Regions from separate parts of the Rhodococcus sp. P4_E4 genome, predicted to be linked through region 2. Evidence: riboswitches for the same ligand, from Rfam matches in the RefSeq annotation. Region 2 holds a riboswitch; each other region holds the start of a gene.
What was found. A riboswitch is a leader RNA that binds a small molecule or an ion and turns the genes downstream of it on or off. The one in region 2 is predicted to bind S-adenosylmethionine.
Positions count from the first base shown of each region.

Region 1: another riboswitch for S-adenosylmethionine. It lies ahead of AC1DVN_RS00945 (LLM class flavin-dependent oxidoreductase); the one in region 2 lies ahead of AC1DVN_RS16850 (amino acid ABC transporter permease).
Region 3: another riboswitch for S-adenosylmethionine. It lies ahead of AC1DVN_RS03470 (bifunctional o-acetylhomoserine/o-acetylserine sulfhydrylase); the one in region 2 lies ahead of AC1DVN_RS16850 (amino acid ABC transporter permease).

Region 1 covers NZ_JBFUJB010000001.1:200,318-210,794, reverse strand. The annotation lists gene AC1DVN_RS00975 (MarR family winged helix-turn-helix transcriptional regulator) at 1-237, opposite strand, end outside; gene AC1DVN_RS00970 (TetR family transcriptional regulator) at 643-1,296, shown strand; tRNA gene AC1DVN_RS00965 (tRNA-Glu) at 1,408-1,480, shown strand; tRNA gene AC1DVN_RS00960 (tRNA-Asp) at 1,616-1,689, shown strand; tRNA gene AC1DVN_RS00955 (tRNA-Phe) at 1,760-1,836, shown strand; gene AC1DVN_RS00950 (ABC transporter substrate-binding protein) at 2,078-3,706, shown strand; SAM riboswitch class I at 3,886-3,981, shown strand; gene AC1DVN_RS00945 (LLM class flavin-dependent oxidoreductase) at 3,986-5,065, shown strand; gene AC1DVN_RS00940 (NtaA/DmoA family FMN-dependent monooxygenase) at 5,095-6,489, shown strand; gene AC1DVN_RS00935 (MFS transporter) at 6,559-7,920, shown strand; gene ftsW (putative lipid II flippase FtsW) at 8,145-9,521, shown strand; gene AC1DVN_RS00925 (TetR family transcriptional regulator) at 9,636-10,268, shown strand; gene AC1DVN_RS00920 (SDR family NAD(P)-dependent oxidoreductase) at 10,272-10,477, opposite strand, start outside.
Region 2 covers NZ_JBFUJB010000015.1:21,021-31,497, reverse strand. The annotation lists gene AC1DVN_RS16865 (FAD-dependent oxidoreductase) at 1-33, opposite strand, end outside; gene AC1DVN_RS16860 (ABC transporter substrate-binding protein) at 44-1,015, opposite strand; gene AC1DVN_RS16855 (amino acid ABC transporter ATP-binding protein) at 1,050-1,835, opposite strand; gene AC1DVN_RS16850 (amino acid ABC transporter permease) at 1,832-2,806, opposite strand; SAM riboswitch class I at 2,998-3,092, opposite strand; gene AC1DVN_RS16845 (sulfite exporter TauE/SafE family protein) at 3,292-4,059, shown strand; gene AC1DVN_RS16840 (HAD-IIA family hydrolase) at 4,097-4,912, shown strand; gene AC1DVN_RS16835 (alternate-type signal peptide domain-containing protein) at 5,200-5,757, shown strand; gene AC1DVN_RS16830 (hypothetical protein) at 5,762-6,328, shown strand; gene AC1DVN_RS16825 (signal peptidase I) at 6,325-6,969, shown strand; gene AC1DVN_RS16820 (SipW-dependent-type signal peptide-containing protein) at 6,953-7,555, shown strand; gene AC1DVN_RS16815 (signal peptidase I) at 7,561-9,147, shown strand; gene AC1DVN_RS16810 (alternate-type signal peptide domain-containing protein) at 9,147-9,743, shown strand; gene AC1DVN_RS16805 (O-succinylhomoserine sulfhydrylase) at 9,788-10,477, opposite strand, start outside.
Region 3 covers NZ_JBFUJB010000002.1:108,670-119,146, forward strand. The annotation lists gene AC1DVN_RS03460 (MFS transporter) at 1-651, opposite strand, end outside; gene AC1DVN_RS03465 (NADP-dependent isocitrate dehydrogenase) at 781-2,004, opposite strand; SAM riboswitch class IV at 2,310-2,450, shown strand; gene AC1DVN_RS03470 (bifunctional o-acetylhomoserine/o-acetylserine sulfhydrylase) at 2,594-3,919, shown strand; gene metX (homoserine O-acetyltransferase MetX) at 3,916-5,052, shown strand; gene AC1DVN_RS03480 (DEAD/DEAH box helicase) at 5,222-7,000, shown strand; gene AC1DVN_RS03485 (swim zn-finger) at 7,000-7,575, shown strand; gene AC1DVN_RS03490 (DUF3017 domain-containing protein) at 7,581-7,865, opposite strand; gene AC1DVN_RS03495 (bifunctional methylenetetrahydrofolate dehydrogenase/methenyltetrahydrofolate cyclohydrolase) at 7,871-8,728, opposite strand; gene AC1DVN_RS03500 (GNAT family N-acetyltransferase) at 8,793-9,272, shown strand; gene AC1DVN_RS03505 (DUF1905 domain-containing protein) at 9,304-9,579, shown strand; gene AC1DVN_RS03510 (pentapeptide repeat-containing protein) at 9,586-10,206, opposite strand; gene AC1DVN_RS03515 (excalibur calcium-binding domain-containing protein) at 10,240-10,477, opposite strand, start outside.

The sequences.
Region 1 (10,477 bases), on a different contig from region 2:
TTCCTCGAGCGCGGCCACGGTCTTTGCGATGGATTGCGGTGTGACGCGCTCGAATTTCGCCAACTCTTTTGCGGTCAACGGACCTTGTCGGTCGAGGTGGCCGAGAGCTTGGATCTGGCTCGGCGTGAGTTTGTGGTCGTGGCGTTTGGTGCGGAGACGCCGGACGAAGGCACCCAGATCGTCCCAAAGTACGTCGATCTCGTCCCGAGTCTTGCTGCGACCCTCGCCATCGTTCATTTAGACAGTCTAACTGTGTTATTTCGATGCTGCTAGCACGGTTTCGACAAAAACTGGGGAATAAACAATCGCATTAGTTGTTTAAAACCTTGGGATTGCCGTTCATCCGTCGGCGAAGCAGTTCCGTCTGCGAGGTCGGATTATCGGAATCTCGGACACGAAAAAGCTCGGATGCGCACCCCCTGCGGCGCACCCGAGCGGCCAAAACCATACCACTTGGTGTCTTTTGGGCATAAAGTCGGTTGTTGTCCCCCGAACAGCCGATTGCCTCTAGTACTTTTGGCGGGTATCGCTCTAGTCCTTACGTAGGGTGTGTTGGAGGGGATATTGTGAGGTTTCGGGGGATGACAGGCGCCGATCACGGCGATTCTGCGTACCAACTCTGCGAGAGGCACAACACCGTAAATGGCACGTCAACAAGAGCGTGCGCGGCGTACCCGCGCCGCCCTGGTCGAAGCGGCTGCAGTCGAATTCGCCAAGCGCGGCTATGCAGCTGCGTCGGTGAACACGATCCTCGAGGGCTCCCGCGCCACCAAAGGCGCCATGTATTTCCATTTCCAGTCCAAGGAAGAGTTGGCGCGAGCGGTTCTGACCTCGGCTATCGAAACCTTCACTGGAATCACTGATCGTTGGGCCAAGAGAACAGACCTCGATCCATTCGTCGCATTGCACGGGCTCGTGCTCGACATTGCCGAGGTCTTCCGTGCCGAGGTAATCGTGCAGGCGGAATTCCGGCTGATCATCGAGCCGGAGTTCTACAAGGATGTGCAATCTGGTGGCGGGCAGGTCTGGGGAAAGACCGCCTACGAGTTGGCATTGCGCGCCAAGGACGACGGTTTGCTCCGCGAAGACGTGGACCCGGAGAAATTCACGCGCGTACTGGCAGCGAGCCTTGCCGGCCAGCGGTACATGGCGGACCTGATTGCCTCGAGTGGGGATCTGGGTGTGTGGTTCGAGGAGTCCCTCGAAGTGGTGCTCGAAGCCATGGCCACACCGGAGTGGTTGGAGAAGTTTCATCGCGACGGCTGGCCGCAAGTCGAGTTCCCCGACGCGGAATAGTCCACTTTTCGCCCATGACCAGGCGATTTGTGATTTCCGAACGCTGTGCCATAAGCTATCCAAGCTCCCAACGGAACGCCGTTGGGGTACTAGTTCGGAGAGATCCGGCGGGCCCCCTTCGTCTAGCGGCCTAGGACGCCGCCCTTTCAAGGCGGTAGCGCGGGTTCGAATCCCGTAGGGGGTACGTTTTGCGAAAGCGAAACGATGCAGTATGGTTTGACCCGCACGACACGCTTTGAGATGCACAAATGCCAGGCCAGGACAGTGGTTTGGGAGCGGCTCGAAGATGTAGTACGGTTTCACAGCAAGGAAAAAGCAAGGCCCTGTGGCGCAGTTGGTTAGCGCGCCGCCCTGTCACGGCGGAGGTCGCGGGTTCGAGTCCCGTCAGGGTCGCAAAGCTTTGTTCTCAATCAATTGGTTGAGAACAAAGCAATGCGATAGGCATTCGGTTCGGGTGCCGTCCGGCCAGGTAGCTCAGTTGGTACGAGCGTCCGCCTGAAAAGCGGAAGGTCGCCGGTTCGATCCCGGCCCTGGCCACCATAATTCTTATCGACAAGCTCCAATCTCATGTTCTTCGAACATAAGGTTGGAGCTTTTTCGTGTTCGGATGTCAGTCGCCGTCAACCACTCGGCCCGATCATCTCAGTTGTGCGCATCCTTTGTCTCCGTGAATATTTCCGGTCACCGGGAACGTGCTGGGCGTCACTCCACGGAGGACATCACTATTAGCCGATTGCGGCCGATCCGTGGCTGCGTCTACTGGAAGTGAGGTGGAATCTCCGTGTCGCACTCGAGATCTTGGCGCATCGGGAAAGTCAGCCGGGTCGCCGTCGCGTTGCTCGGTACCGGGGTTCTGTTGGTGGGCTGCGCGAGCAACGGTGACGACAGCGGGACCGATACGACGAACACGTCGGGGGACGTCGTGACCGGCATGGTCAACGAGCAACCGGACCCGGGCGACGCGGTCGCCGGCGGGACCATGACGTACGGCGTGCAGGTGCTCGTTCCCTCACTCGACCCGACCAAGACGGCAGCGCGCGGCGGTTCCGGCGGTGAGGCCTTCGCTGCGGTGTACGACGTCCTGATGAGTTACGACACTGCGAGCGGCGAGTTCGAGCCCAAGTTGGCTGAATCGCTCGATACCAGCGACGACGGAAGCACGTGGACGTTGAAACTTCGCGACGGTGTGAAGTTCAGCGACGGTTCCGCGCTCGACGCCAACGCCGTGATTGCAAGCATCGATCGGTACAACGCGGGCAAGGGCAATGGCGCCGAGTTGTGGCTGGCTTCGGTGGAATCGGCGCAGGCAAGCGGTCCCACGACGGTCGACTTCAAGCTGAAGACGCCGTGGATGCGCTTTCCGTCGATGCTCGCTCTCGGGCACGGGATGATCGTCGCCCCGAGTTCGCAGCAAGGCGACAAGTTCACCGCGGTGGGTGCCGGACCCTTTACCGAAGATCTCTTCACGCCGAGCGTCGAGCGAATCTTCAAGGCCAACCCGTCCTACTACGGCGGCGCTCCCAAGCTGGACAAACTGCGGATGGTTGCACTCAACGGTCCGCAGGCCAATCTCGAATCATTGAACAGTGGTCAGCTCGATGTTGCCTACATTCGCGGCCTTACTTCGGCGATCAATTCCGCCAAGTCCGCTGGTTACCCCGGCTACATCGACGTGCTCAACGCCGGTAGTGCCGAGATTGTCAACAATCGTGAAGGCCGACCGGGCTCGGATGTTCGCGTTCGCCAGGCTATCGGCTACGCGCTGGACACCACGTTGATCGATCAGCGCGTGGAAAACGGTGAGGGACTGCCTGGCTCGGAGTTGTTCGGTCCGACGTCGCAATGGCACGTAGACACACCGGGTATTGCCTACGACCCCGAAAAGGCCAAGGAGCTTCTGAATCAGGCGAAGGCAGACGGATACGACGGCGCGCTCGACTACGTCGTGCTCAGTGAGCCCAAGGACCACGCGATCGGCCTCGCCGTGCAGTCACTGTTGCAGGCCGTCGGGTTCGAGGTGAACTTGATCTTGGCCAACAACGCCGGCGACATCGTGCAGAACGTCTACGTCAAGCACGATTTCGACCTGGCGCACGCGGGCATCGGAATGTACGAGTCGATTCTCGATCTCGGATTGTTCTCCACGACCAACAGCACCTCGATGGCGAATACTGCTGGATATGCGAACCCGGCGATGGATCAGCTGATCGCAGATCTACAACAAGCCAAGGATAATTCGTCGACCCTGGCGATCATCGGCAAGATTCAGACGCTGTGGAACGAGACGGTTCCGTCGGCGCCGATCGGCGGGCTCACGTCGTTCTGGGCTTGGCAGAAGAACGTGCACGGTGTGGTTCCGACTGCAACCGGCATCATGCTGTTCGATCAGGCATGGATGGGCGCGAAGTAGCGTTCCAGCGCACACCGAGAGCCCCGTCCGACGCGAGTCGGGCGGGGCTCTTTGGTGTCTACGTCGGCTAGCGTTGCGCAACCCTTTCGATCAGGATGATTGAATTGAAATATGTTGTTGGTCAATATGATTCGCCGATCGTGATTTGACTTGTTTAGCGTCGCCCGCATAGATTGCATCCACCATCCAGAGTGGCTGAGAGACCTGGCTCGATGATGCCGCAGCAACCCGCTTCGTTTGCGCAGTGTGGGTGCTACCGCCAGGACCGATGGAGGACGCATGACTGTATTTGCCGTGGGTATCGAACTGGACGGCGAGGGCACTCACCCCGCTGCCTGGCGCCGAAGCTCACATCGCCCGGATCAGTTGCTCACGGGTAAGGCCGTGCGCGATCGCGTCGCGGCTGCCGAGAATGCGGGCTTCACCTTCGCGACGTTCGACGATTCCATCCTCCCTCCGAGTGGTGACGTTGTCGGCCGCATCGATGCCGTCTCCAGGGCGTCATACGTGGCGGCGACGACCAGCACGATCGGACTGGTCCCCGTCGTCGGGACCACGTACGCCGAACCGTTCCACACCTCTTCGCAATTGGCGACATTGGACTACTCCTCGCGTGGGCGTGGCGGCTGGCTTGCTGTTCCGGTCGAAGACGATGCCGCGGCGAGGGCGTGGGGGAGGGCTCCGGTAACGACGGAATCGGCGCGTCAGCAGGAGCAGCGGGATTCGGTTACCGTCGTGACAGATCTCTGGGATTCGTGGGAGGACGACGCCGTCGTCCGTGACTATCTCAGTGGGCGTTTCCTCGAGCGTGATCGTCTGCATTACGTCAATTTCGAGGGCGACACCTTCTCGGTGAAGGGGCCGTCAATCGTTCCGCGGCCGCCGCAAGGCCAGTTGGTGGTGTTCGGCCGCTACGGCGACATCGAACCACACCAGGCCGATGTTGTTCTCGTTTCCGGTGATTCGGTGGAGGCCATTGCACAGTCGGCTGCCAAGGCGCGCGATGAGGGCGCGTCATTGGTGGTCGCCGAGGTCGATGCGGCATTCGATACGCCGAATCTGTCTGCGGCGCAGCGGTTGATCGAGCTGAACTCGCACGGGAATGCCGTCGTCACTGGCCGACTGCTCCTGGCTGCAGATCCGGGGGAAGCGGCCGTGGTTCTGAAGGAATTGGCCGGACACCTCGACGGTGTTCATTTCCACGCTCTCGTGATCGACGAGGACCTTCCGGTGCTGGCCAAATTCGTTCTTCCGGCGCTGTCGAAGTCCGGGTTGACGCGACGCCCGGTTCCGGGATCGACTCTGAGGGGCAACCTCGGCCTGCAGCGGCCCGCAAATCGATTCGTCCACTCCTCCTGACTTGACTTCGCACTAAGGACATTTCGGCTATGACTGCATCACGCTCCGCCGTACCTCGACCCGACGCTCACGTTCACTTCGGCGTCTTCTTCCAAGGGGTCAACCACACCACCATCTGGTCCGATTCCTCGAGCGGATCCCAGATCGACTTCGAGACGTTTCGGCGCTTGGTACTCACCGCCGAGCGAGGTCTGTTCGACGCCTTCTTCCTCGGTGAGGGCCTTCGCCTTCGCGAGCAGAACGGCAAGATTCTCGATCTGGATATCGCCGGCCGCCCCGACGCTATTGCACAGTTGGCCGCCCTCGCCGGTATCACCGACAAGATCGGGTTGGTCGCGACACAGAACACCACATACAACGAACCGGCCGACCTCGCCCGTCGACTCTCCGGCCTCGATCTACTTTCCGACGGACGGGCCGGCTGGAACGCGGTGACCACCGACAACGCTTGGACGGGAGAGAATTTCCGTCGCGGTGGTTTCCTCGACCACGCCCTGCGCTACGAGCGTGCCGGGCAGTTCATCGAAACCGCGCGGGCACTGTGGGATTCGTGGGCCGACGACGCGATCTCGGACTCTCGCACGTCCGAGAACTGGTCGACTCCGGGAGCCGTGAGCGACGTACGCCGCCAGACTTCGCAGTTCGACATCACCGTGACGCCGACGCTTCCCCGCAGCAGACAGGGACATCCGGTCATCTTTCAAGCGGGCGATTCGCCGACTGGACGCGATTTCGCGGCGACGCACGCCGACGTCATCTTCTCGCGACACGGGACGCATTTCGACGGCGCGCTCGATTTCGCCGACGACATTCGGGCTCGGTTGCGTAGCGTCGGGCGACCGGAGGACGACGTCAAGATCCTGCCCAGCACGCAGATCGTGTTGGCGGAGAACGAGTCCGAGGTCGAGGAGAAGGCGCGGTGGGTCCTCGAAGGTCAGTTCACCGGCCAAACCGCACTGTCCCTCGTCGGATTGGTGTGGGGGAAGGACCTTTCCGACCGAGACCCGGACGGTCCACTACCGGAGGAAGATCCGGTTGCGCGCCCGGTGTCCGAGACGCGCGGTTCCGCGCGAGACGGCAACGACCCCATTGCGATTGCACGTGAATGGCGGGCTCTCGCCGAGGCAAAGAACCTGTCGCTACGTCAGGTCGCCATCGAGACCTCGCAGCGTTCGGGTTTTGCGGGCACCCCGGGGCAGGTCGCAGATCAGTTGGTCCATTGGGTGCGCAACGGAGCTTCGGACGGCTTCAACATCTCGCCGTACCTGGTGCCGACCGGGCTCGACGAGATCGTCGACTGGTTGATCCCGGAACTGCAGGAGCGTGGGGCGTACCGCACCGAGTACTCCACGTCGACGCTGCGAGAGCACTTGGGGTTGCGACCGCCGCTCACGCGTCGGGCCGCGTCTGAAGCTGCGGGGTAACGGGTCCTGTCCCACACGGTCACAGCGGCGGCCGAATCCACCAAGCTCGATTCGGCCGTCCGCTGGGAGATCATCGTCTGCGTAGCCGCGGGCTTCACCACTCTTCTCGATTCGGCGGTGCTCGGAATCGGGGTTCCGTCGATCCGGGCGTCGCTGGGCGCGTCGACCTCCGAGGTGCAGTGGATCCTTGCGAGCTATTCGCTGACTTTCGGCTTGGCCCTTGTGCCGGCGGGCCGACTCGGTGACGTCGTCGGGCGTCGACGCTTGTTCTTGGCGGGGCTGAGCATTTTCGCTGTGATGGGAATCCTCGGAGCATGTGCGTCGGATCCGTCGATGATCGTGTTGGCTCGTCTTGGGCAGGGGATCGGCGCAGGCACCATCAGTTCGCAGGTGCTCGGCATCATCACCGACCGGGTGTCCGGAAAGGCTCGGGCGAAGGCGTTAGGCGCGTACAGCACCGCGGGTGGTCTGGCCGGCGTTTCCGGACCGATCCTCGGTGGCGTTCTGCTGAAGTATTCCGACTCCGACTTCGGATGGCGGTTGCTTCTCGTTCTCAACGTGCCGTTTGCCGTGATCACTCTGATTTTGGCGTTTCGCTTTCTGCGCCGTGATCGAACTACCCGATCAGGCGCATCGATCGATCCGGTTGGGCTGTGTCTGCTGGCGACTACGACCGGGCTCCTGTTGTGGCCCATCGTGACCCGAACCAGTGTCACTGTGGCTGCGGCTTTCCTGATCGGTGCGTTCGGCGCTGCCGTTGCCTTCTGGTTCTGGGAACGTCGGTACGCCGAGCGCGGCGGGACGCCGGTACTGCTTCCGTCGTTGATCGCCTCACGGGGCTTCCGGTTGGGTACGACGGTTGCACTCTTCTGGTTCGGATCCATCCTCGCCGTCAACGCGGTGCTCAGCCTCTATCTGATCGAAGGTTTGGGCTTCGCCCCGCTGAGTGCGGCGTTGATCATGACCGGTAGCTCACTCGCGATGGCATTGACGTCGGCTCTCGGATGGCGGCTGGTTGCCAGGTTTGGCCGAAGTGCAGTGGTTTTTGCCATAGTCGGCGAGATCCTTGTCATCCTCGGGTACATCGCAGCGGTCAATCTGATTCCGCGGGAACATCTGATCCCGGTGCTGGTGGTCCTGGCGGTGTTGTCGGGAGTTGCCAGCGGTTTGGTCGACGCGCCCAATCGGGTGCTGACTCTCGAATATGCACCGCCGGGCGCGAACGGTGTTGCGGCGGGTTTCCTTCAACTGTCTCAGCGCCTGTCAGCGACCATCTCGCTGGCCGCGGTATCGGGGTTGTATCTCGGTGTACTCGGATCGTCGCCCGACGGATACGGACGTGCGTTCGGGATCGCGCTTGCCGTCTGCGTGGTCATGTTGACGCTCTCGTTGGCGGGGGCGGTGGCAGACCGACGCCGGCGAAGGACGTGACCTGGTATTTCGTGGGTCTCCATGGACCTCGGGAGGCCGAGCCCGTGTGACTCATGGGACTTGTGTTACCCATGGGTTAGGAGTCGTGGGACGATACTTGTGTGGTGACCGGTCGCAGTGAAGACAAGCCCAACGGTCGCGGGAGTGGAGAGCCAGTTAACTCACCCCGTGGATCGTCGGACAAACGTGACCGCACATCGACACCCTTCCGCGCTCGAACGGCGATGTGGACGAATCGGCCACTGTTCGATTTCCATATGATCGTCGGTCTGGTCGTGCTGATCGTCGCGTTCGGACTGCTGATGGTGCTGTCGTCTTCGGGCGTCGAATCCTATGTTCTGTCCGGGACGTCCTACGCCCGCTTCTGGCCGCAGTGCATGTTCGCAGCGATCGGTTTGGTGATGTTCGTGGCGGTCGTGCGGCTGCCGACCGAAACGATGCGTAGAGCCTCACCATGGCTGCTGATCCTGTGTCTTGTTCTGCTTGTCCTGGTGCTGATTCCAGGTATCGGCTCGGAGCAGATGGGTGCTCGCAGCTGGTTTGTGATCGCGGGTATTTCCTTCCAGCCGTCGGAGCTGGCCAAACTTGCTCTGGCGATCTGGTCCGCGGCGACGGTTGCGTCGTTCATGAACGCGCGGATGGATGTCAACCGTGCGCTGCCGGTGATCGGCGGTACGACGCTGCTGGTTCTGGTTCTGGTGGTGTTGGAGAAGGACCTCGGAACCACGATCACGATCGGCATCATCTTCATGTCGGTGTTGTGGTTCGGGCTGTTCCGGATGAAGACGTTCATCAGCCTCACGCTCGGTTCCGCAGTCGCATTTCTCGTGCTCGGGCTTACTGCTGGTTACCGCTCGGATCGCATCAAGGCTTTCCTCAATCCTGATCTCGACCCGCAAGGCTTGAACTTCCAGAGCACTCAGGCCAAGTACGCCTTGGCGAACGGCGGCATCTTCGGTCGCGGTCTGGGGCAGTCCGACGCCAAATGGAGTTACCTCCCTCAGGCGCACAACGACTTCATTTTTGCCGTGATCGGTGAAGAGTTGGGTCTGGTCGGTGCGCTGATCGTCGTTGCTCTCTTCGCCGCGGTTCTGATCGTCGGACTGCGAATCGCGAAGCGGTCCACCGATCCGTTCCTCAAGGTCATGACGGCGACGGCAACGACGTTGATCGTCGTGCAGGCGTTCATCAACATCGCCTACGTCGTTGGCCTGATTCCGGTGACCGGTCTGCAACTACCGCTCATCTCGGCGGGCGGAACGTCGATGATCACCACCTTGCTGATGTTCGGGCTCATCGCGCACGCAGCCTTCCGTGAGCCCGAGGCTGTCGCCTCGGCCGAGAGCAGCGGTCGCGGTTGGATCCCGCTGGTCTTCGGCAAGCCTCGGTTCGGCATTGCCAAGAAGCCACAGACTGATCGACGTAGGCCGCCTGCTCGCCGCGCCCAGCCGGCCCCGACTGGTCAACGCCGACCGGAGCGACGGGCGCCGCAACCCGACAGGCGCCGGACTCAAGCGCCGGGCCGACGCGCACCGTCGCGCGACTGGTCGGAAGATCCACGTAGACGCGGCCGATCCGATCGGCCGCGGCGCGCTTCCTGATCTCGGCCAGTCCTACTGGCGGCCAGCTCGGAAGCGGGCAGTCATGCACCCGACGATTGCGTTGGGCGGCTACATTGGGAGTCGGCAAAACGACGTCTAATTAGGGTTGTGGACATGGCAGGTGGCGACAAGGCAGACCAGTCGGTGGTCGAACGTAGCTCGGTGACCGGACGTCGTACGACGCCGTCGCAACGAGCGCGTTTTCGCCGGATTGTCGACGCCGCAATGGAATCCGCCTCCGAAGGCGGCTACGACGCGGTGCAGATGCGATCGGTCGCCGATCGCGCCGGCGTCGCGATCGGCACTGTTTACCGGTATTTCCCGTCGAAGAACCACATGCTCGTCGTCGCATTGTTGTGGATGTTCGAGGGTTTGCGTGACAGATTCCAGGACTTTGTAATCCCGGGCGAGACTCCGTCGGACCGAATTCTGTTTGTGCTGCGCAAGAATACGGAGGTCCTCGAGACCGACCACCTCCGTTACGAAGCGTTGGTTCGGGCGTACATGTTCGCGGACGCGTCGGCGACTCCGGAACTCAACGCGCTCGGTGGCGTCGTGACCGAGATGTTCGCGAAGGCGATCGGCGTCGAGGAAGTCTCGCAACAGCAGATGGATGCGGTGAAGGTCATCGACGACGTCTGGATGTCGAGTCTGGTCTCGTGGGTTGCCGGCCGGATGACGACGGACGAGGTGATGGCGCACCTCGAACTTGCCGTGCGACTGGTCTTTCGCAAGTTGGGTGGATAGCGCTCAGACGGTGTAGCCGCCGTCGACGTTGAGCTTTTGACCGCTGATGAATCCGGCCGCGTCGCTTGCGAGGAAACATACTGCTTCGGCGATGTCGGCAGCTGATCCGAAGCGCTTCAACGGAATTCGGCTCATCGTCACATCGAGTGCGCTCTGGTCGAGTTCGGCGGAGTTGATCAGTCGCTCCGCCATTCCGTCCGTCAACATGC
Region 2 (10,477 bases):
ACCGATGACGATCGCATCGAGAATCTCACTCATGGACGAGAGCTCACTTGGTCTTCGGAAGGCCGGGCGGGTTGATCAGGGACGTGTCGACGGCTTCATTCGTGATGTTCCAGCGCTCGAGGATCTGCTGGTACGTGCCGTTCTCGATCGTGTGGTTGATCGCGTCGTTGATTGCCTTGATCAACCCGTTGTCCTTCTTCACCAGAACCGCGATCTGGCCTTGCAGCGTGTCGCCTGCACCGGAGAACTCACCGACAACTTCGGTTTCACCCGACTGCTTGGCATGGAACTGCGACGACGGGTTCGGTCCGAAGTAGGCGTCGATCCGGCCGGACTGCAGCGGCAGGTAGTAGTCGGTGGTGTTCTGGTAGTAGGAGATGTCGGTGGGGGCCAGGCCGGCCGCGACGTTCTGCTCACTCCATTTGACCAGCAGCGCTTCCTGATTGGTACCGGAACCTACCGCGATCTTCTTGCCTGCGACATCCTTGGGTTCCTTGATGGAGATCCCGGAGCCCTTCTTGGCTTCGAAGGCCAGGGTGTCGAGTCGGTAGGTGGCGAAGTCGTACTTCTCTTTACGCTCTTCCGTCACAGTCACATTGGACAGGAATGCATCAGCCTCGCCGGAATCGATGCGGACGAAGTTCTGTGCCCAGTCTGCGGTCTGCAGGTCGACCTTCAAACCGAGAACATCACCGATCAGGTAGGCGAAGTCGGTCTCGGAACCGATGAGAGTGGTGTCGTCGTCGGCGTAGAAGCGGAGCGGCGGAGCGGCACCGGCACTACCGGTGACGCGCAGCGTGCCACGATCGCGAATGTCCTGAGGTAGCTCGGCGGCAATGGAATCGACTTTGTCGGTGGTGATGCGGTTCTGATCGGCAGTGAGGTTGTAACCCGCAGCAGCGGTGACCTGGGCGCCGTCGGACTCCGCGTCCGCGCTGCTGCACGCAGCGCTGAGCAGTCCGACTGTGGCAAGAGCCGAGATCAGAAAAGTCGCGCGACGGGATGGGGAGAACATCAATATTTCCTTCCGGGAATGAGTCTGGGTCGCGTCAGAGGACGCGGGAGAGAAAAGCTTTGGTCCGTTCGTGGACCGGATTGTCGATCACCTGCGAAGGTGGGCCCTGTTCGACGATGACGCCGCCGTCCATGAAGACCGCAGTGTCCGCCACTTCCCGAGCAAATCCGACCTCGTGTGTGACGATCACCAAGGTGGCGCCGTCACGGGCCAACTGAGCGAGGACCTCGAGAACCTCGCCGACCAGTTCCGGGTCGAGCGCCGACGTCGGCTCGTCGAAGAGAATGACCGCCGGCCGCAGTGCCAGCGCTCGCGCTATCGCGACGCGCTGTTGCTGGCCACCGGAGAGTTGGCGGGGATACTCGTCCGCCTTGTCCCCCACTCCCACTCGCTCGAGCAGTGCGCGGGCCTCGCGGTACACCTCGTCACGATCACGCTTCTGGGCCGAGAGCGGCGCTTCCACCACGTTTTCCAGCGCGGTCAGGTGCGGAAACAGGTTGAAGTTCTGGAACACGAATCCGATGTGCGAACGCTGTTTCAGGATCTCGCGGTCACGCAGTTCGTGGAGCCGGTTTCCCTTGCGCCGGTACCCGATCAGTTCTCCGTCGATCCGCACGGTCCCGCGGTCGACCTTCTCGAGGTGATTGAGGGTGCGCAGCAAGGTGGACTTACCGGAACCAGACGGACCGAGAATGACGGTCACTTCGCCCTTGCGGACCAGGAGATCAACGCCGGCAAGTACTTCCAGCGTGCCGAACGACTTGTGAATTCCGCGCGCTTCGACGGCATACACCGTCTCTTCGGCCAGTTCTGCGGTCATCGGGTCGCACCTCTCGGAATATCGAGACGCGCATCTCGAATCTCTTCGAACTTCTTGCGCGCCTTCTGTACCGGAGTCAACGGAAGCGCACGGGCGGATCCTCGTGCATAGTGGCGCTCCACGTAGTACTGACCGATCGAGAGCAACGTCGTGAGGATGATGTACCAGATCGTGGCGACCATCAGCAGGGGCACGACTCGTCCGTTGCGGCCGAAGATGACCTGCACCTGGTAGAACAGTTCGGCGATTGCCATGGTGGAGACGATCGACGTTCCCTTGAAGAGTCCGATGACCTCGTTGGCGGCATTGGGGAGGATCGCTCGCATTGCCTGCGGGAGAACGATCTTGAAGAACTGGCGACTGCGCGGAATACCGAGCGAGTGAGCAGCTTCGATCTGGCCGTGATCCACCGAAATGATTCCGGAGCGGATGATCTCGGCCGAGTATGCAGCCTGGTGCAGCGCCAAACCGATGACCGCCGCGGTGAATCCGCCGATCACACCGCTGACCTGGAAGGTGAAGAACTCGGGCCCGAAAGGTATTCCGAGAGAAAGCGTCTGGTACAGGTATGTGATGTTGAACCAGAAGAGCAGCTGCACGATGAGTGGAATCGAGCGGAAGGCCCAGATGTAGGTCCAAGCGATCACCTGCAGGACCGGGTTTTTCGACAACCGACCGAGTGCCAGGAAAACACCGAGACCGAATCCGAGGATCGTCCCCCACAGCGTCAGTTTGATCGTCATCCACAGCGCGGCGAGCACTGATTTCGCGGTGAAGTATTGCGCGAAGGTCGGCCAGTCCCAGCCGGGGTTGACGACGAGTCCGTGGATGAACTGAGCAAGCAGTACCAGCACGACCGCACTGATCACCCAGCGCAGCGGGTGCCAGGTGCGAGCAACGACAAGCTCCGAGTCCGGAAGTTGCGGCTCGGACACCGACTTTTCGGGGCGGACATCGGTGGGCGCGCTCACGGCGCGCTACCTGACGGAGTGGACATGACGAATAGACCTTTCGGGGAATGGGAACGCAGCTGTGGTCTCGAGTTGGTGAGCTCGAGTTGCGAAGACGACGGTTCGGTCAGCGACAGTGACACGAAGCGGTGCGGCACAGATCGATGTGGCGGCGCCTGTGCGGAGCGTGCGAAGTGGAACCCATGTGATGCCTTCCATCGGTCCTGGCGGTAGCACCCGCTCCCGATCGCTCGGGGGGTTGCTGCGACGTCGACGAGCCAGGTCTCTCGGTCGCTCTGGATGGTGAGCAAAGACTAGACCCGAAATGTCTAGTCGTCAAATGTTGTATTTCCCTGCACTGCAAGGGAAATGAAAGATCAACCAGGTTGGAATCGCACTGATTTCAACGGTGTCAGAAGCCGCGTTCGACGTGTTCAATAGAGTGTTCGAACGAAGACCGGGACCGCCGTCTGGACCGACTTTCCCTCTGCCGTACCGTCTGCGGAGTGAGTGGACTCGACGCTTTCTTCATATTGCTGGCCGGCATCGGTGCGGGCGCGATCAACGCCGTGGTCGGCAGTGGAACGCTGATCACGTTCCCGACGCTGGTCGCCTTCGGCATGCCGCCCGTGACCGCGACCATGTCCAACGCGGTCGGGCTCGTCGCCGGCGGAGTTTCCGGCACCTGGGGCTACCGACGCGAGCTGTCCGGACAGTGGGATCGACTGAAGTGGCAGATTCCGGCGTCACTCGCCGGGGCACTACTCGGTTCCTGGTTGCTCATGCATCTACCCGAGAAACTGTTCGAAACCATCGTTCCGGTGCTGTTGGTCCTCGCCCTCGCGCTCGTCCTCCTCCAACCACGCATCCAGGCGTGGGCCAAGAAGCGTTCCACCGAAGAAACGACGCTGTCCACCAAGAGGCTGATGCTCCTGACCGCCGGCACCTTTGCGGTCGGCATCTACGGCGGATACTTCACTGCCGCGCAGGGCATCCTTCTCATCGGTGTGATGGGTGCCATCCTCCCTGAAACCCTCCAACGCATGAACGGCGCGAAGAACCTGCTCTCACTGCTCGTCAACATCGTTGCAGCGGGGATGTACATCACTCTGGCGTTCGATCAGATCAATTGGGCAGCAGCCGGTTTGATCGCTGTCGGCTCGCTCGGCGGTGGCGTCCTGGGCGCCCGCTACGGACGACGCCTGTCCCCCACTGCATTGCGCTACACGATTGTCGTCGTCGGCCTGATCGGGCTGTGGCGCCTTCTCGCTTGATCGCCCACATCGGGCGGCACCCGCACATACTGGAGTCATGACCAGTACAGAAGATCAGACCGGTTGGACCTACCTCATGGACATGGACGGGGTTCTCGTCCACGAGGAGCACTTGATACCTGGAGCGGACACGTTCCTGGCAGAGCTGGCGTCGAACGACATCCCGTACATGGTGCTCACCAACAACTCCATCCGAACCCCGCGTGACCTGCGAGCACGCTTGCTCAATTCGGGACTCGACATCCCGGAGAAGTCGATCTGGACGTCAGCGCTCGCTACCGCGACGTTCCTGGCCAACCAGCGGCCAGGCGGCAGCGCCTACGTGGTCGGCGAATCGGGCCTGACCACTGCCCTGCACGACATCGGTTACGTCCTGACGGACAGTGACCCCGACTACGTCGTACTCGGCGAGACGCGCACGTACTCGTTCGAGGCGATCACCACCGCGATTCGACTGGTCGAGCGTGGTTCGCGGTTCATCGCCACCAACCCCGACGCCACTGGGCCGTCGCGTGACGGCTCGCTGCCGGCCACCGGCTCGGTCGCGGCTCTCATCACCAAGGCAACCGGACGCGATCCCTACTACGTCGGCAAGCCCAACGCCTTGATGATGCGCTCTGCCCTGCGGTCCATCGGCGCCCATTCGGCCAACACGTTGATGATCGGCGACCGGATGGACACCGACATCGTCTGTGGCCTCGAAGCCGGACTGCAGACGATTCTGGTGATGACCGGGATCTCGACCCGCGCGTCGGTGGAGCTCTTCCCGTACCGACCCACAGTCGTTCTCGAGTCGGTCGCCGATCTTGTAGGAATGACAACCGATCCATTCCGTAGCACCGCAAACAATTGATTCAATTGCAAAACAAAACCGCGAGTCGGTAATTAACTGGTAAAAAACACTAGATTTGCCAGGATCCGACTCGTCCACTTTGTCCAGCTGGACAAACAAGCGGTTTCTTTCGAAGGAAGATTGCGTACTGATAGTTATTCGCAGGTCAGAGGCGAATACACCCCCGACAATAGGTGGATCGCAGTCCAAAAAGAAATTTGAGAAAAAGTAGTAACGAATCGTTTGCCGTGGCTGATACTCATGTCTGAACGACCCATTTCGGGTCCCAGACATGAAATGAGATTTTCATGAAGAAGCAGACCAAGGGCGCGATCGCTGCTGCGGCGGCCGGCGCCCTCCTCCTCGGCGGTGCGGGCTCGCTCGCTGTGTGGAGCGACTCGGCCGACGTCAGTGGCGGCGGACCCGTCACTTCCGGTGCACTCGACCTGAGCGCCTGCGCACCGGTCGGCGGCGGTTGGAACTCCCTCAATCCGACGAAGACCGCGATCACCAACATCTCGGCTTACCGCATCGTCACCACCGAGAGCATCGAATACACCTGCGACGTCACAGTGACCGCAGTGGGCGATCGTCTCGCGGCTGTTCTGACCGCTGATACGGCCGGCATCGTTCCAGGTGCCAACAGCGCCGAACTTGCCGCCGCTGTACAGCCGGTTACGACCATCAAGGACGCTGGTGGCAACCCGATTTCACAGATCACCAAGGTACAGAACGGCACGATCGTGCACGTCGGAGTCCGTCTGAACTTCACCGAGGTGGCCAACCAGGTCGCGCAGAATCAGTCGCTGAACTTGGCGGCGATGAAGCTGGTCGTCACTCAGACAGCGCTGACTCCGGCTCCGTAATTTCATGAGGAAAAAGGTCTGGGGAGCGATCGCAGTCGCGGTGGCTGCTGTAGCGGTGTTCGCATCGTCACAGCAGTCGCTCGCGCTGTGGTCCGATTCGGCGAGCGCGAGTGGTGGGACCGCAACCGCTGCAAGCGTCAACCTCACCGTTGGTACATCGGCCGGAACCAGTGCGGCGTACACCCTGGCGAATTTGACGACGGCCACGACGCCTGTGGTCCCGGGAAACACGGTGCAAGCTCCGCTCACCGTCAAGAATTCGGGGTCTGATCCTCTGCAGTGGCGAATGCAGTCGACGAGCGCACTTCCGGGATTCACGTTGACCACGTACGGAGTCGCCAACGAAGGCGCCTGCCCGGCCGGCGTCAACACCGCGGCTCCGGCAGTAACCCCAGTGACGTCCGGATCGATGAATGCATCGCTGCAGTACCCGGTTTCCCCCGCGTACATGCCGACTCCGCTCGCAGCCGGTGGCACCTACATCCTGTGTCTGCGGCTCACGGTGGGTGTTGGTGCGGTTTCCGGTCAGACGACCAACGCCACCTTCACGTTCCAGGCAGGGGCGGCATGACGAAACACTCGACCAAACGCGGTGAACGTACCGGCCCTCTGTGGTGGGTCACCTCTATCGTCAGTTGGACACTGCTGCTGGCGATTTCGGCAGTCATCGTCGCAACCATTGTCATCCCCTTCTTCGCGGGAGCGCAGCGCTTCACGATTCTGACCGGTTCGATGCGCCCGACGTACAACCCTGGATCACTGGTCGTCGTCAAACCTGTCGATCCGTCCGAACTGGGGATCGGTACACCTATTACGTACCAGCTGGAATCGGGTCAGCCGACCGTCGTCACGCACCGGATCATCGCCACAAGTGAAAACCAAAAGGGTGAACGAACTTTCATCACCCAGGGCGACGCGAACGGTGAACGCGACGAGAAAGAAGTACGGCCAGTACAGATCCGGGGAAAGGTCTGGTACAGCCTTCCGTATCTCGGCTACGTCAACACTTGGCTCACCGGAGAGCAGCGCACCGTGATCGTGGTGATAGTCGTGACGACACTACTGCTGTACGCGGCCTACATGATGATCAGCGGCATCCGTGACGGCCGGAAGGAGCGAGCTCGAGCCCGATTGGCGCCTGACCCTGCAGCTTCCAACCTCACCAACTCCGACCAGATCGAGAAAGGCCAGCACGATGCCCTCGCGCCCTGACCGTCCGGCCCACCGGATTCGTCACCTGTTGACCAGCACGCGTTTTCGCGCGCTGCTCGCGCTGGGGATGGTGCTTGGTGTCGGCGGTGTAACCACGCTCGCGGCCTGGACGTCTTCGGCGATGGCGACTTCGGGAAATATCACGACCGGGTCGATCAATCTGCAGTTGAATACCACAATCCAACCCACGCTGACCACGACACTGAACTTCAGCCAACTCGGCAAAACCGGGATGATTCCCGGCGACTCGAACTCCGCCATCGTCAAAGTCAACAACGTGGGGGCAGGCGTGAATCTTCCTCTGAAATACACGATTACTTCCACCAGCGGCGGCGCGCTGACGACCTACTTGCGGATGACTGTGTCGTTGAACGGAACTGTGGCCAACAAATGCACAGATGGCAGCAATGTGGTGTTGTCCTTACCGCTGACACTCACCACAAATCAGGCGGTCGGTGCACCCGACCGTTCGCTGGCTATCGGGGCAACCGACAATCTTTGTGTCTCGGTGACGCTTCCGACGAGTCCGACCCCACCGACGAGCAGCTCGTCGAGCATCGTCCTGAACTTCTCGGCAAAGGTGTGAGCGCCGTGTCACGACACACGAAGATGTCACCGAAAGCCTCGACGCCACGTCGGATTCACGAACTTCTGCTCACCCTCGGTGCCCTCGCCGGTCTGGCATCCATCGGATTGTTCATTGCCGGCTTCGCTTTCGGTATCACTCCGCTGATCTTCAAGAGCGGATCGATGTCTCCCACGATCGAGACCGGTGCTCTGGCATTCGCGCGCACCGTGCCTGCTTCGGAAGTTCAGGTCGGTGACATCGTCAGTGTCTACGACAACCAAGGCGTTCGAATCACCCATCGTGTCGAGACGGTCGAGCAGCAAGGCAACAATCTTGCAATTGCACAGCTGCGCGGCGACGCGAATCCCGTCACAGACCCAGATCCTTACGTCATCACCGAAGCGGATCGAGTTTTCTTCAGCATCAACCGCCTCGGCTACGTGGCCGTCTGGCTGTCCGGACCGAGTGGGCTTGTGCTTGGTGCGATTGCTGTCGGAGGACTGCTGTACATCGCATTTCGCCCACGGAAAAGACCGGATGAAGGGGAACCCAGGCTGGATCGTCAGGACGCGCACGGCGATTCCCACGCCTTCAAGGCAATCATCGCATTGACAACGGTCGGTCTCAGCGTGGCGGGCATTGCGAACATCGGCGGAACACAGGCCGCCTTCACGGGCATGGCGACAGCGGGAAGCATTTCGTTCACCACTGCTGCGAGCTTTCCGAAACCTCCCGCGTCAATGACCTGCTCGGACAAGGGAACTTCCGTCGTGCTCGCTTGGCCTGGCGTTGCCACGGATACATTTCGAATCATCGTCCGAAACGCAACCAACACCACCCAACCTCCGCTGATCAGAGACGTGACCGGCCTCTCGACGACCCTGACGTTGTCCGATCTGCCAAGCGGCGGGATTCTCCTGTCGAACACAAACTACGACGTCGAATTACACGGACTCGTTGGAACTTACGTGACACCGGAATACACCGGGTACCGCATCAGCAGTTCGACACTGCTCATCATCCTCAATGACATGGCGTGTGCATCCGGACCCACGAGCGGAACCACGGCAGCCTCAGCTCCGGCCGCTCGTTCGGCGCTGGTTGCACAAGCTCCGAGTGCGACGACTACCACCTCCACCGCAGCGGTCAGTTCGACCACACCTTCACCCACGACTACTCCGAGCGCATCAACAACCTCGCAGGCCACGACAACCACCAGCACAACTACACCTTCGACAACCACCTCGTCACCGGCTACAACTACTCCGTCCACAACGACAACAACAACGACCATGACAACGACACCCACAACAACTACGCCCACCCCGAGCGAGGTTCCCATCGACGCCCCGGCGACCACGACCGGTCTCAGCGCCCAGAAGCTCTCGACTGCCAGTGGACCCGTTGTATCCGTGTCGAATTCATCGGGCACTGAGGTATATCGAGGTCCCGTTGACAGCGACGCTGTACTGCATTGGCTCACCGGAACCGATCAGTTGTATGTGATCACCACTGGCGGCGTCACCGTCATCGACACGTCAGCGGGAGTCTGGGCCGAATCTCCTGCCCCGAGCGAACTTCCGGACGAGATCAAGGCCCTGGTGCCGTGATGAAAAAGACGACGAAAGCCGCCATGGCAGTCGCCGCGGCCGGAGCTGTATTGCTCGGCGGCTCGGGCACATTGGCGAAATGGACGGACAGTACGACCCTGACGAGCGCCGCTGTCCAGTCCGGGACCCTGGATCTGGGAGCATGCGTGACCACGAGCGGCGGGGGGTGGTATTCGCAGGTCTACGTCAACGCGCCCACCAATCCGAATCCACTCGTATATATCCCGGACATCACTACCTACCGACTCAAGCCCGGATTCAACTACACGTATTTCTGCGATTCGAAGGTCTTGGCCACCGGTCCCCGGTTGAGAGCCAATGTGACGGTCGACAAGACCAAGTTGAGTGGCGGGCTCGCGACCGCCAGTGTCGATCTCCGCACTTACGTCACGGATCAGAGCAACAATCTTCTGTACGACAGCACGTCACCGACGCCGAACCTCATCCCGGTCACATCGGCGTTGAACAACACCAACCTGACCGCGCAGGTGCTGTTCACGATCTACCCCGCCGACACGACAAGCTCAGGTCTCACACTGAATACGACGGCGTTGACGATCGACGTCAAACAACTGGGTCTGACACCTGCGCCGTAGAACGCCTCGCCAAACGAAGTTCGAGGGCAAGGCGTTCTACCGGATCAGCCGAGGGCTCGCTTCAGATCAGCCAAGAGATCGGCGGTATCTTCCAGCCCCACCGACAAACGCACAACGCCGTCTGTAAGACCCACTGCTGCACGGCCTTCCGGACCCATGGCCCGGTGCGTTGTGGTTGCGGGGTGGGTGATCAACGACTTGGAATCTCCCAAGTTGTTGGAGATGTCGATGACGCGCAGGCCGTTGAGAACCTCGAACGCCCGCTTCTTGCCCTCCCCGTCAGGCGCATTGAGCTCGAACGTAACAACAGTTCCGCCGCCGCTCATCTGAGACTTCGCGAGCTCGTGCTGCGGGTGCGAAGTCAGGTACGGATACTTGACCCACTTGACGCCGGAGTGTCCTTCGAGGAATTCGGCGATCTCGAGTGCCGAAGCCACGGAATGCCGAATACGGACCGGCATGGTTTCGAGACCCTTGAGCAGAGTCCACGCATTGAACGGGCTGAGCGCAGGACCTGTGTGCCGCATCAGTTCTCGGACGGGACCGCTGATGTATTCCTCGGTGCCGAGGATCGCGCCGCCGAGCACGCGGCCTTGACCGTCGATGTGCTTGGTACCGGAGTACACCACGACGTCGGCGCCCAGATCGAGGCTGCGCTGCAGAAGCGGCGTCGCGAAGACGTTGTCCAGCACTACCTTTGCACCGGCAGCATGAGCAAGCTCCGACACCCGCCG
Region 3 (10,477 bases), on a different contig from region 2:
GCGGCCCAGTGCCCCGAGTTCGGTGATCGGATTCGTCACCGGCATACCGTCCAACCGCGGAATCCAGACGAACAGCGAAGCAACCGTTGCCACCCCGATCACAGCCACCAAGGCGAAGGCGCTGCGCCAGCCGAGTGCCTGGCCGATCCAGGCCGCGACCGGCACCCCGATCACATTGGCCACGGACAGACCCATCATCACCATCGCCACGGCCTTCGCGCGTTTGCCTGGTTCGGCCAAATGAGCGGCGACCAGTGCGGCGACTCCGAAGTACGCGCCGTGCGGCAATCCAGCGACGAATCGAGCCATCATCAGCGTCGTGTACGAGGGCGCAAAGACCGAAGCGGCATTGCCGACGGTGAATGCGACCATGAGTGCGATCAACAGGGTGCGGCGCGGTACCCGTGCGGTGAGAGCAGCGATCAGCGGAGCACCGACGACAACCCCGAGCGCGTACGCCGAGATCACGTGACCCGCGATGGGTTCCGAGACGCCGAGCCCGGATGCCATTTCCGGGAGCAATCCCATGGCGACGAACTCGGTTGTGCCGATACCGAAACCGCCGAGGGCAAGAGCGAGCATCGCCGGACCTCTGGCGGAACGAACCCCGGGTGTCGAGGTGTCAGAACGGGAGAGGGTAGACGAAGTCACTGATCAATTGTGGTCTCACACCTGGTTGAACTTCCAAGTGAGAGCGGGTGAGTTCACTCACGTGAGACCGCGAACACAAATGGGACGCCCGGTTTCCCGGACGTCCCATCAGAAGGTGAAACAGTGAATCTACTTCGCGGCCATGGCCTTCTGCAGGTTCACGTCGAGTGCACCGAGGAACTCCTCGGTGGTCAGGTAGCCCTGATCGCCGCCGACCAGCATCGAGAGGTCCTTGGTCATCTGGCCGCTTTCGACGGTCTTGATGACAACGTCTTCGAGCGCCTGCGCGAAGCCGATGACCTCAGGGGTGCTGTCGAGCTTGCCACGATGCTCGAGTCCGCGGGTCCACGCGAAGATGGACGCGATCGGGTTGGTCGAGGTGGGCTTGCCCTGCTGGTGCTGACGGTAGTGACGCGTCACGGTGCCGTGAGCAGCCTCTGCCTCACAGGTCCTTCCGTCCGGTGTCAGCAGAACCGACGTCATGAGGCCGAGCGAGCCGAAGCCCTGGGCCACGGTGTCGGACTGGACGTCGCCGTCGTAGTTCTTGCATGCCCAGACGTATCCACCCTCCCACTTGAGTGCGGAAGCGACCATGTCGTCGATGAGGCGGTGCTCGTAGGTCAGACCTGCGGCATCGAACTCAGCCTTGAACTCGGTCTCGTAGACGTGCTGGAAGATGTCCTTGAAGGCACCGTCGTACGCCTTGAGAATGGTGTTCTTGGTGGACAGGTACACCGGGTAGTTCTGCTGCAGTCCGTAGGTGAGCGACGCGCGAGCGAAGTCACGGATGGACGTGGTGAAGTTGTACTGCCCCTGGACGACGCCGCCCTCTTCGGGGAAGTTGACCAGTTCGTGCTCGATCGGTGCGCTGCCGTCCTCAGGCGTGTAGGTGATCATCACCTTGCCGGGGCCGGGGACCTTGAAGTCTGTGGCGCGGTACTGGTCGCCGAATGCGTGACGGCCGATGATGATCGGCTTGGTCCAGCCCGGAACGAGTCGCGGAACGTTGGAGATGATGATCGGTGCGCGGAAGATCGTGCCGCCGAGAATGTTGCGGATCGTTCCGTTCGGGGAACGCCACATCTTCTTGAGACCGAATTCCTCGACACGTGCCTCGTCCGGCGTGATCGTGGCGCATTTGACGCCGACGCCGTGCTTCTGGATCGCGTGCGCTGCGTCGATGGTGACCTGGTCGTCGGTCTCGTCGCGGTACTCGATACCGAGGTCGTAGTACTCGAGGTTCACATCGAGATACGGATGGATCAACTTGTCTTTGATGAACTGCCAGATAATGCGCGTCATCTCATCGCCGTCGAGTTCGACGACGGTGCCCTCAACCTTGATTTTGGACATGGGTGCTTCGCGTCCTCCTAGGAAGTTTCCCTGGTTACACGGTTGCGGTCACACTTTGTGAGTGGGTCCGCGAACGGTTCGATTATCAAACCTAGACGGTGTGGACTGATCTCGGGAGATGAGTCCCAAACAAGACAAGCGTACTGCTAACCCGTGAGGCCGCAACCGGCAGGTCCACCCATCGGTCTCTACTCGCGAGTAACTTTTGCCTGCTAGTGGGCTGCGTCGCTCTGTCTCGCGTGCGGTTGCGGCTCACAATTCGCCCCGCGTCAGGACTGCGCTCACTTCCCGGTAGAATCCGACTTGGTCATGAGTGCCAGCGTCAAGCCCCGGCTCGCTGGACGGCAACCCTCCAACCGCGGTGGGGTGCCCCGGGTGATGACCAGGTTTCCCGACGTGGATCTGCTCACGCAGTTCCACCGCAATTCGGGTGACAAGCGCGGGTCCGACAGGGACGGACCCCAGACCGGGCCGAGCCCCACGGAGGTAACTCAGTATGTGTCGCACTTGTAGATAGACCCCAGCACGGGGCGGCGATCCTTCGCCCCCGTCCGACATCTATCCGTCAGACCACTGGAGTGAACAAATCATGACCGACAACACAGCCGACGGCGCAGCAACTTCTGATCCGACCGCGAACTGGTCGTTCGAGACCAAGCAGGTGCACGCCGGGCAGACAGCGGACACCGCCACCAATGCGCGCGCTCTGCCGATCTACCAGACCACCAGCTACGTTTTCGACAGCACCGATCACGCTGCGGCACTGTTCGGCCTCGCCGAGCCTGGCAACATCTACACGCGGATCATGAATCCCACACAGGACGCCGTCGAGCAGCGCATCGCCGCCCTCGAAGGCGGAGTCGCCGCACTCCTCCTCTCCTCGGGTCAGGCTGCCGAAACCATCGCGATCCTCAACATTGCCGAAGCCGGCGACCACATCGTCTCGAGCCCGTACCTGTACGGCGGCACGTACAACCTCTTGCATTACACCCTTCGCAAGCTGGGCATCGAAGTCACCTTCGTCGAGGATCCCGACGATCTCGAGCAGTGGCGCGAAGCCATTCGCCCGAACACGAAGGCGTTCTACGGCGAGACGATCGCTAATCCCAAGAACCACATCCTCGACCTCCCCGGCATCTCGTCGCTGGCCCACGAGAACGGTCTTCCGTTGATCGTGGACAACACAGTCGCGACGCCGTACCTGCTCCGCCCACTCGAACACGGCGCCGACATCGTCGTTCACTCCGCCACCAAATACCTTGGCGGACACGGCACCGCGATCGCCGGCGTGATCGTCGACGGCGGCACCTTCGACTGGACGCAGGGTCGCCACACGAACTTCACGACGCCTGATCCCAGCTATCACGGCGTCACCTTCGCAGACCTCGGCGCGCCGGCATTTGCACTCAAGGCGCGCGTCCAACTGCTGCGCGATCTCGGCTCCGCCGTGGCGCCGTTCAACGCGTTCCTCATCGCGCAGGGCATCGAAACCTTGAGCCTGCGCATCGAGCGCCACGTGTCCAATGCCCAGAAGGTCGCCGAATTCCTCGACGGCCACGGCGAGGTGGCCTCCGTTTCCTACGCGGGACTCCCCACCTCGCCATGGTTCGAACGCGGAAAGCAGCTGACACCCAAGGGAACCGGCGCCATCGTCACCTTCGAGCTGCCCGGAGGTATCGATGCGGGCAAGACGTTCGTCAACGCCCTGACGCTGCACAGCCACGTCGCCAACATCGGTGACGTTCGCTCACTCGTCATCCACCCCGCCTCGACGACACACTCGCAGCTCACCCCCGAAGAGCAGTTCGCCTCCGGTGTCACGCCCGGACTCGTCCGCCTCGCGGTCGGTATCGAAGGAATCGACGACATCCTCGCCGATATCACCGTCGGCCTGGCTGCGGTGGCAAACTCGTGACCGTGAACGAATTGGAGCCCAGGATCGACCTCCTTCCCCCGCCCGACGGCCAGGTGGGGTTCGTCGACATCGGCGCCCTGGAACTCGAGAGCGGCGCGGTACTCCCCTCGGTTTCGCTCGCCGTTCAGCGGTGGGGTGAGCTGTCCCCGAACCGCGACAACGTCGTACTCGTCGAGCACGCACTGACCGGAGACTCACACGTCACCGGACCGATCTCCGCAAATCAGCCCTCCCCCGGCTGGTGGAACGGGATGGTTGGGCCGGGCGAACCGATCGACACCGGCGAATGGTGCGTCATCGCAACAAATGTCCTCGGTGGTTGTCGCGGCACGACCGGTCCTAGTTCGCTGGCCGACGACGGCAAGCCGTGGGGCAGCAGGTTCCCGGAGATCTCCATCCGGGATCAGATCGCGGCGGAGAAGAAGCTCGTCGATCTCCTCGGGATCGACCAGTTGGCCTCGGTAGTCGGCGGATCCATGGGCGGGATGCGCACCCTTGAATGGGCAGTTTCCTACCCGGACAGCATTCGCTCCGCGTTGGTTCTCGCAACCGGTTCACGGGCCACTGCAGATCAGATCGGCACCCAGACGACGCAGATCGCTGCCATCGTCTCCGATCCGGATTGGCAGGGCGGTGACTACCACGGAACGGGGCGGGCACCTCGCGCCGGACTCGGGATCGCCCGTCGCATCGCGCACCTGACGTACCGCACCGAGTCCGAACTCGATGCGCGCTTCGAGAACTCCGCCCAGAACGACGAAAATCCTTGGAACGGTGGACGATACGCCGTCCAGAGTTACCTGGAACATCAGGCAGACAAGCTGGTCGACCGCTTCGACCCGAGCACGTACGTCCTCCTGACCGAGGCCATGAACCGGCACGACATCGGTCGTGGACGCGGCGGCGTTGCAGCGGCGTTGGCATCGATCACGGCGCCGGTCGTCGTGGGCGGCGTGGACTCGGATCGGCTGTATCCCCTTCGTTTGCAGGAGGAGATCGCGGACGGCATTTCGACGTGCACGGGCCTCGAGATTCTCAAGTCCAGAGACGGCCATGACGGCTTCCTGACGGAGGCGGACGCTGTCGCCGGACTGCTTCGCCGAACGATGGAGTTCGCACGCACGGCCCGCTGATCCCGCACAGAGGCACAATTTCAGGATCCGTCAATGTCGGGAAAACCACAGCTGATCTGCAGGTTTTCTCGACATTTTCATTGGCGTCCCTGAGCCGGCGCGGCTAGCATCGGCGAACGTGAATCAGCCATGCTCGACGCGCCTGCAGGCTACGTACATTCCCGAGCACATGTCCTTTGCGTTCTGGGGTGATACAGACCCGGCAGCGCGACTGTCGGTGCTGGGGATGCCGACCGGGTCGCCTGGCACCTGCCGGCTGGCGATCCCGGTCGACGAGTCGATCACAGCGACCGACGTCGCAGCGCAACTGCTCGACCTCGCCACCGCGATCGACGCCTTGCACACCCTCGATGCACGTCGCGACGACCTCGGACCGTCGTTGCTCGCATGGAAGCGCGTCATCGACACCGGCGCACATGACATTCCGACTGCAGCGCATGCCGCGATCGAGCGCGACGACACGAAAATCAGAAGCGCCCGGTCCACGGTGCGGTTGTTCACGGAAGCGCGCGCAGCCGTGGAGAGTCTTCGCCGAGCAAAGATTCAGGCGACATTGCGCCCGTATCAAGTGCACGGAGTTGCCTGGCTGACTGCACTGTCGGGTTCGGGCGGTGGAATCCTCGCCGACGAGATGGGTTTGGGCAAGACACTGCAAGCGATTTCGATGATCGCGATCCGCGCCGACGACGGTCCACACCTGGTTGTGTGTCCCACCTCGGTCATCGGAAACTGGCGCCGCGAGATCGAGCGATTCGCTCCGCATCTGCCACTGCACGTTCATCACGGGACCGCTCGCGCACTTCCCACTCGTGTTCCTGCCGGCGCCACGGTGCTGACCAGCTACAGCGTCTTGCGTTCCGACGCAGACCAATTGGCCCCGATCCATTGGAGTTCAGTGGTCTTCGACGAGGCACAGCAGATCAAGAACCCCTCTTCGCTGGCAGCCAAAGCAGCAATGCAGTTGTCGGCCGACGTCAAGGTAGCGATGACCGGCACGCCGGTGGAGAACCGTCTCGAAGAATTGTGGTCACTCTTTCGCGTCGCCAATCCCGAAGTCCTCGGAACTCGCGCACGGTTTCGTCAACGCTTTGCCGTACCGATCGAATCCGGTCGATCGGCCACCGCGGCGACCAGGCTTGCCGCGGTCATCGATCCGTTCATTCTGCGCAGAACCAAAGACACAGTGGCCAAGGATCTTCCGCCCAAGCAATTTTCCACCGTCTCGTGCACTCTGACGTCGGAACAGGCGCGCATCTATCGGTCTGCAGTTGCAGATGCTTTCGACACCGGTTTGGGTACGGGAATTGCCCGGCGCGGCAACATCCTTGCGCTGCTGACCACCCTCAAGCAGGTATGCAATCATCCGGCGCAGGTCACCGGCGATACGGATGACCTCTACGGAAGATCCGGAAAGCTCGACCGCGCAACGGAAATGATTGCCGAGATCGTCGACGACGGCGATCGCGCGCTGATATTCACGCAGTACCGGACGATGGGCGAGATGCTTTCGCGGCACCTGGGCTCCGAGTTGGGAATCGGCGCAATCCCGTTCCTTCACGGCGGCCTGAACACCGACAAGCGCGACGCAATGGTCGACGCGTTCCAGAACGACACGGATTCACCACCGGTTCTGATTCTGAGCTTGCGCGCCGCCGGCTTCGGCCTCAACCTCACGCGCGCAAGTCACGTCGTGCACTACGACCGGTGGTGGAACCCAGCCGTCGAGGACCAAGCAACCGACCGGGCACACCGCATCGGCCAGAAGCGCACCGTCAACGTCCACACCTTGGTGACGGGCGGTACCGTCGAGGATCACATCGCAGCGATGCACGAGTCCAAACGAGCTGTGGCCGATGCTGTTTCCGGGAACGTCGAGGCCGCCCTGGCCGATCTACCCGACACCGAACTGCGTGAACTCCTCGAACTCGACGGCGCGGTGATCATCTGATGGCCAACGAATTCGGTGTCACCGCTTGGGGTCGAGCATGGCTGCGCACGGTGGAGCGGACCGCGGCATCCGGTCCGAACCCGTCCCTGCCGACGGCTCGTACCCTCGCACGCAACGGTTCCGTGGAGTTCACCGTGGTCTCATCGGGGACCGTCGTCGCGGAGGTGAGCACCAAAGCAAAAACCTCGTCGGTGACAATTTGTGTCCCGCTCTGGACCAAATCCGAAATCGCCGCAGTGAAGAGCCTTCTCCGTTCGGCGGGAAAGGCCAACAGATCCGTCTCCACCGGCGAACTGCCGGACAGCATCGTCACCGAACTGCAGGCTCGAAATATTGCAGTAGCCGTTGATCTTTCGGAGTGCACTGCCAGCTGCGACTGCTCAGGTCGACGCTCGCCGTGCGTTCACCATCTCGCCGCGATCTACGCCCTGGCCGGGCGAATCGACGAGGAACCTGCACTTGCGGTGACGCTGCGAAGTGCACCGGTCAAGGCTGGAAAGAAGTCGACATCCACAGATTCACCGGAGTGGATCCCCTTGAGTGATATCGACATTCGCTCGTTCTACGGGGACTGATCTTCTCAGTCGGTGCCGAGCGGATCGATGGTCAGGGCGAGCGTCGCGATCAACACACCCATCACACCCATCGCCGCAGTGTCGAAGACCCTTCCGCGCACCGCGAGCAACCCCACACGATTCTCGGGAACGAACCACCGAGCGGCAGCTCCGATGATGACGGCAACACCGAAGACGAGGGCGCCGCGACGCCACCGGTCGGCCAGCACGAGAACCACGGCCGCCGCGATCACGGCGAGGACCGCGAGCATGGGCAGATTCTTCTTCGCGAGGCCGACCAGTGAGGACATCGGACTCAGACTCCGGCCAGAACCCGCTCGGCGCGCTCGACCACGTTGGTGATCAGGAACGCGCGGGTCAGCGGTCCGACACCACCGGGATTGGGTGAGACGAAGCCGGCGACCTCGTTCACGTCGGCTGCGACGTCGCCGCGCAGGCCGTCGTCGGTGCGACTGACGCCGACGTCGAGGACCGCTGCCCCGGGCTTGACCATGTCTGCGGTGATGAGGCCGGGAACGCCGGCGGCAGCGACGATGATGTCGGCGCGGCGAACCTCGGCCGCGAGATCGCGGGTACCGGTGTGGCAGAGCGTGACCGTCGCGTTCTCGCTACGACGCGTCAGCAGCAATCCGATCGGACGACCGACCGTGACGCCGCGTCCGACAACCACCACGTGTGCACCGGCAATCGGGACCTCGTAGCGACGCAGAAGGTGGAGGATTCCACGTGGGGTGCACGGCAGCGGGGCTTCCTTGCCCAACACCAGTCGACCGAGGTTGACCGGATGCAAGCCGTCGGCATCCTTGTCGGGGTCGATACGCTCGAGGGCCGCGTTCTCGTCGAGGTGCTTGGGGAGCGGCAACTGCACGATGTAGCCGGTGCACTCGGGATTGGCATTGAGCTCGTCGATCGTCGCGTTGAGCTGTTCCTGCGTGATGTCGGCAGGCAGGTCGCGTCGCAAAGAATTGATACCGACCTTGGCGCAGTCGTTGTGCTTGCCGCGCACGTAAGCCGCGGATCCCGGGTCGTCGCCCACCAGGATGGTGCCCAAGCCGGGTGTGATGCCCTCTGCCTTCAGAGCGCTCACCCGCACCTTCAGGTCTTCGAAGATTTCGTCGCGGGTAGCTTTGCCGTCGAGGATCGTTGCAGTCACGGCGACCATTGTTCCAGGTTAGGGTCGATGAGTGACAACGGCTCCGGAACTACGCGGCCCGAGGGTGCTCCTCTCCCCTGTCGCGCCCGATCATCACGCCCGTCTGCGGGCAATTCACCTGCACCCGGACGTCGTGCAGTGGTGGCAAAATCCCGACGACGACTGGCCTGCAGCGCCGGAGGCCGGCACCACGCGCTACAGCATCTTCTACGGCGACCGCCTGATCGGCTTCATCCAGTGGTACGAGGCGGAGGACAACCCCGACTTCCGCCACGCCGGGCTCGACTTGTTCCTCGATCCAGACTTTCACAGCCAAGGGTTCGGTCGCGAATCGATTCGCGTGCTGTGTGCCCACCTGATCGACGACCTCGCATTCCACCGTCTGGTCATCGACCCGGAAGTCGACAACTCCGTCGCCATCGCTTGCTACCGATCGGTGGGGTTCAAAGACGTCGGGGTGATGCGCGAGTACTCGCGAGATCGCCATGGTGTGTGGAAGGACGGACTGCTGATGGATCTGCTCGCACGGGAATTCATCCGCTGATCACAAGGTACGACCCGAAGGGACAGTCATCATGTTGCTGGACAAGGAATTCACGGCCACCTTGCAGAAAAGTGACGCCAAGGGTGGGTGGACCTACGTGATCTGGCCGGAGTCCGCCGAGTTCTTCGGCACCCGCGGCCTGGTCAAGGTACGCGGGACGATCGACGGACATCCGTTCCAGAGTTCGTTCATGGCGCTGGGAGACGGCAACCACAAGCTGCCGGTCAAAGCCGATCTTCGCAAAGCCATCGGCAAGGAGACCGGCGAGATGGTGACAGTGCGCCTCGAGGAGCGCGTGGAGAGCTAGGCGCCTCTACTTCATGTCTACGACAAGACCGTGCGCCGACGCATAAGCCACCGCCTGCATCAACTCGATCTGCGCGTTTCCGACGGATGCGGACGTCCACAGGCTCGGATCGATCCGCGCACCGCGCAGATCTGCACCTTCGAGTTTGAGTCCACCCGTACGAGCACCGGACAGATCCGCCGACGCCAGCACCGCGCCCCGCATGTCGGCCCGAACCAGGTTCGCTTCACGGAATCGGCATGAGGTGAAGTCGATCTTCCTCAGGTCCGCCCCACCGAGTGAGGTCAACGAGAAGTCGACTTCGTCGAGCGTCAACGGCCGGATACGGCAACCGTCGAACGTCGACCCGAGCAGACTGCAGTTTCGGAACGTGCTGTGCCACAGGCTGGTCCGAGCAAAATTGCAGGAGCGAAACGCCGTTCCCGTGTGCACGGACTCCCCCAGATCGGTGCCGGTGAAATCACAATCCGTGAACACCACCGACTCCGTCGTGAGTCCGGTGAGGTCGGCGTCTCGAAAATTGCAATTGGTGAAAGTGCGCTGACGCCACTTCTGCCCGGCCAGCCGCGCGTCTGAATAGTCTTCGCCGACGACGTCGTCGGATTCTTCGGGGAGCATGCCGTCCATACTGCCCCGCCGCACCGACACCGCTTCGATCGCCTAGGTCTCGCAGGCCACGCCGTCACCGTCACGATCAAGCTTGGACGAATAGCCGGGATCGCCGCGGTAGATCGGGGCAGCACCAGCCGCTCGCACCGCTGAGCAGTTGGCGTAATACACCCCTGCATCAGGCACCTTTGCCGGCGGCGGAACGTAGGCGGGTTCCGTTGTCTTCGGCGGCGTGTACGCCGGGGCGGGCGGAACGTACGGCGTAGTCGTGGTCTCCGGCACCTGCGGA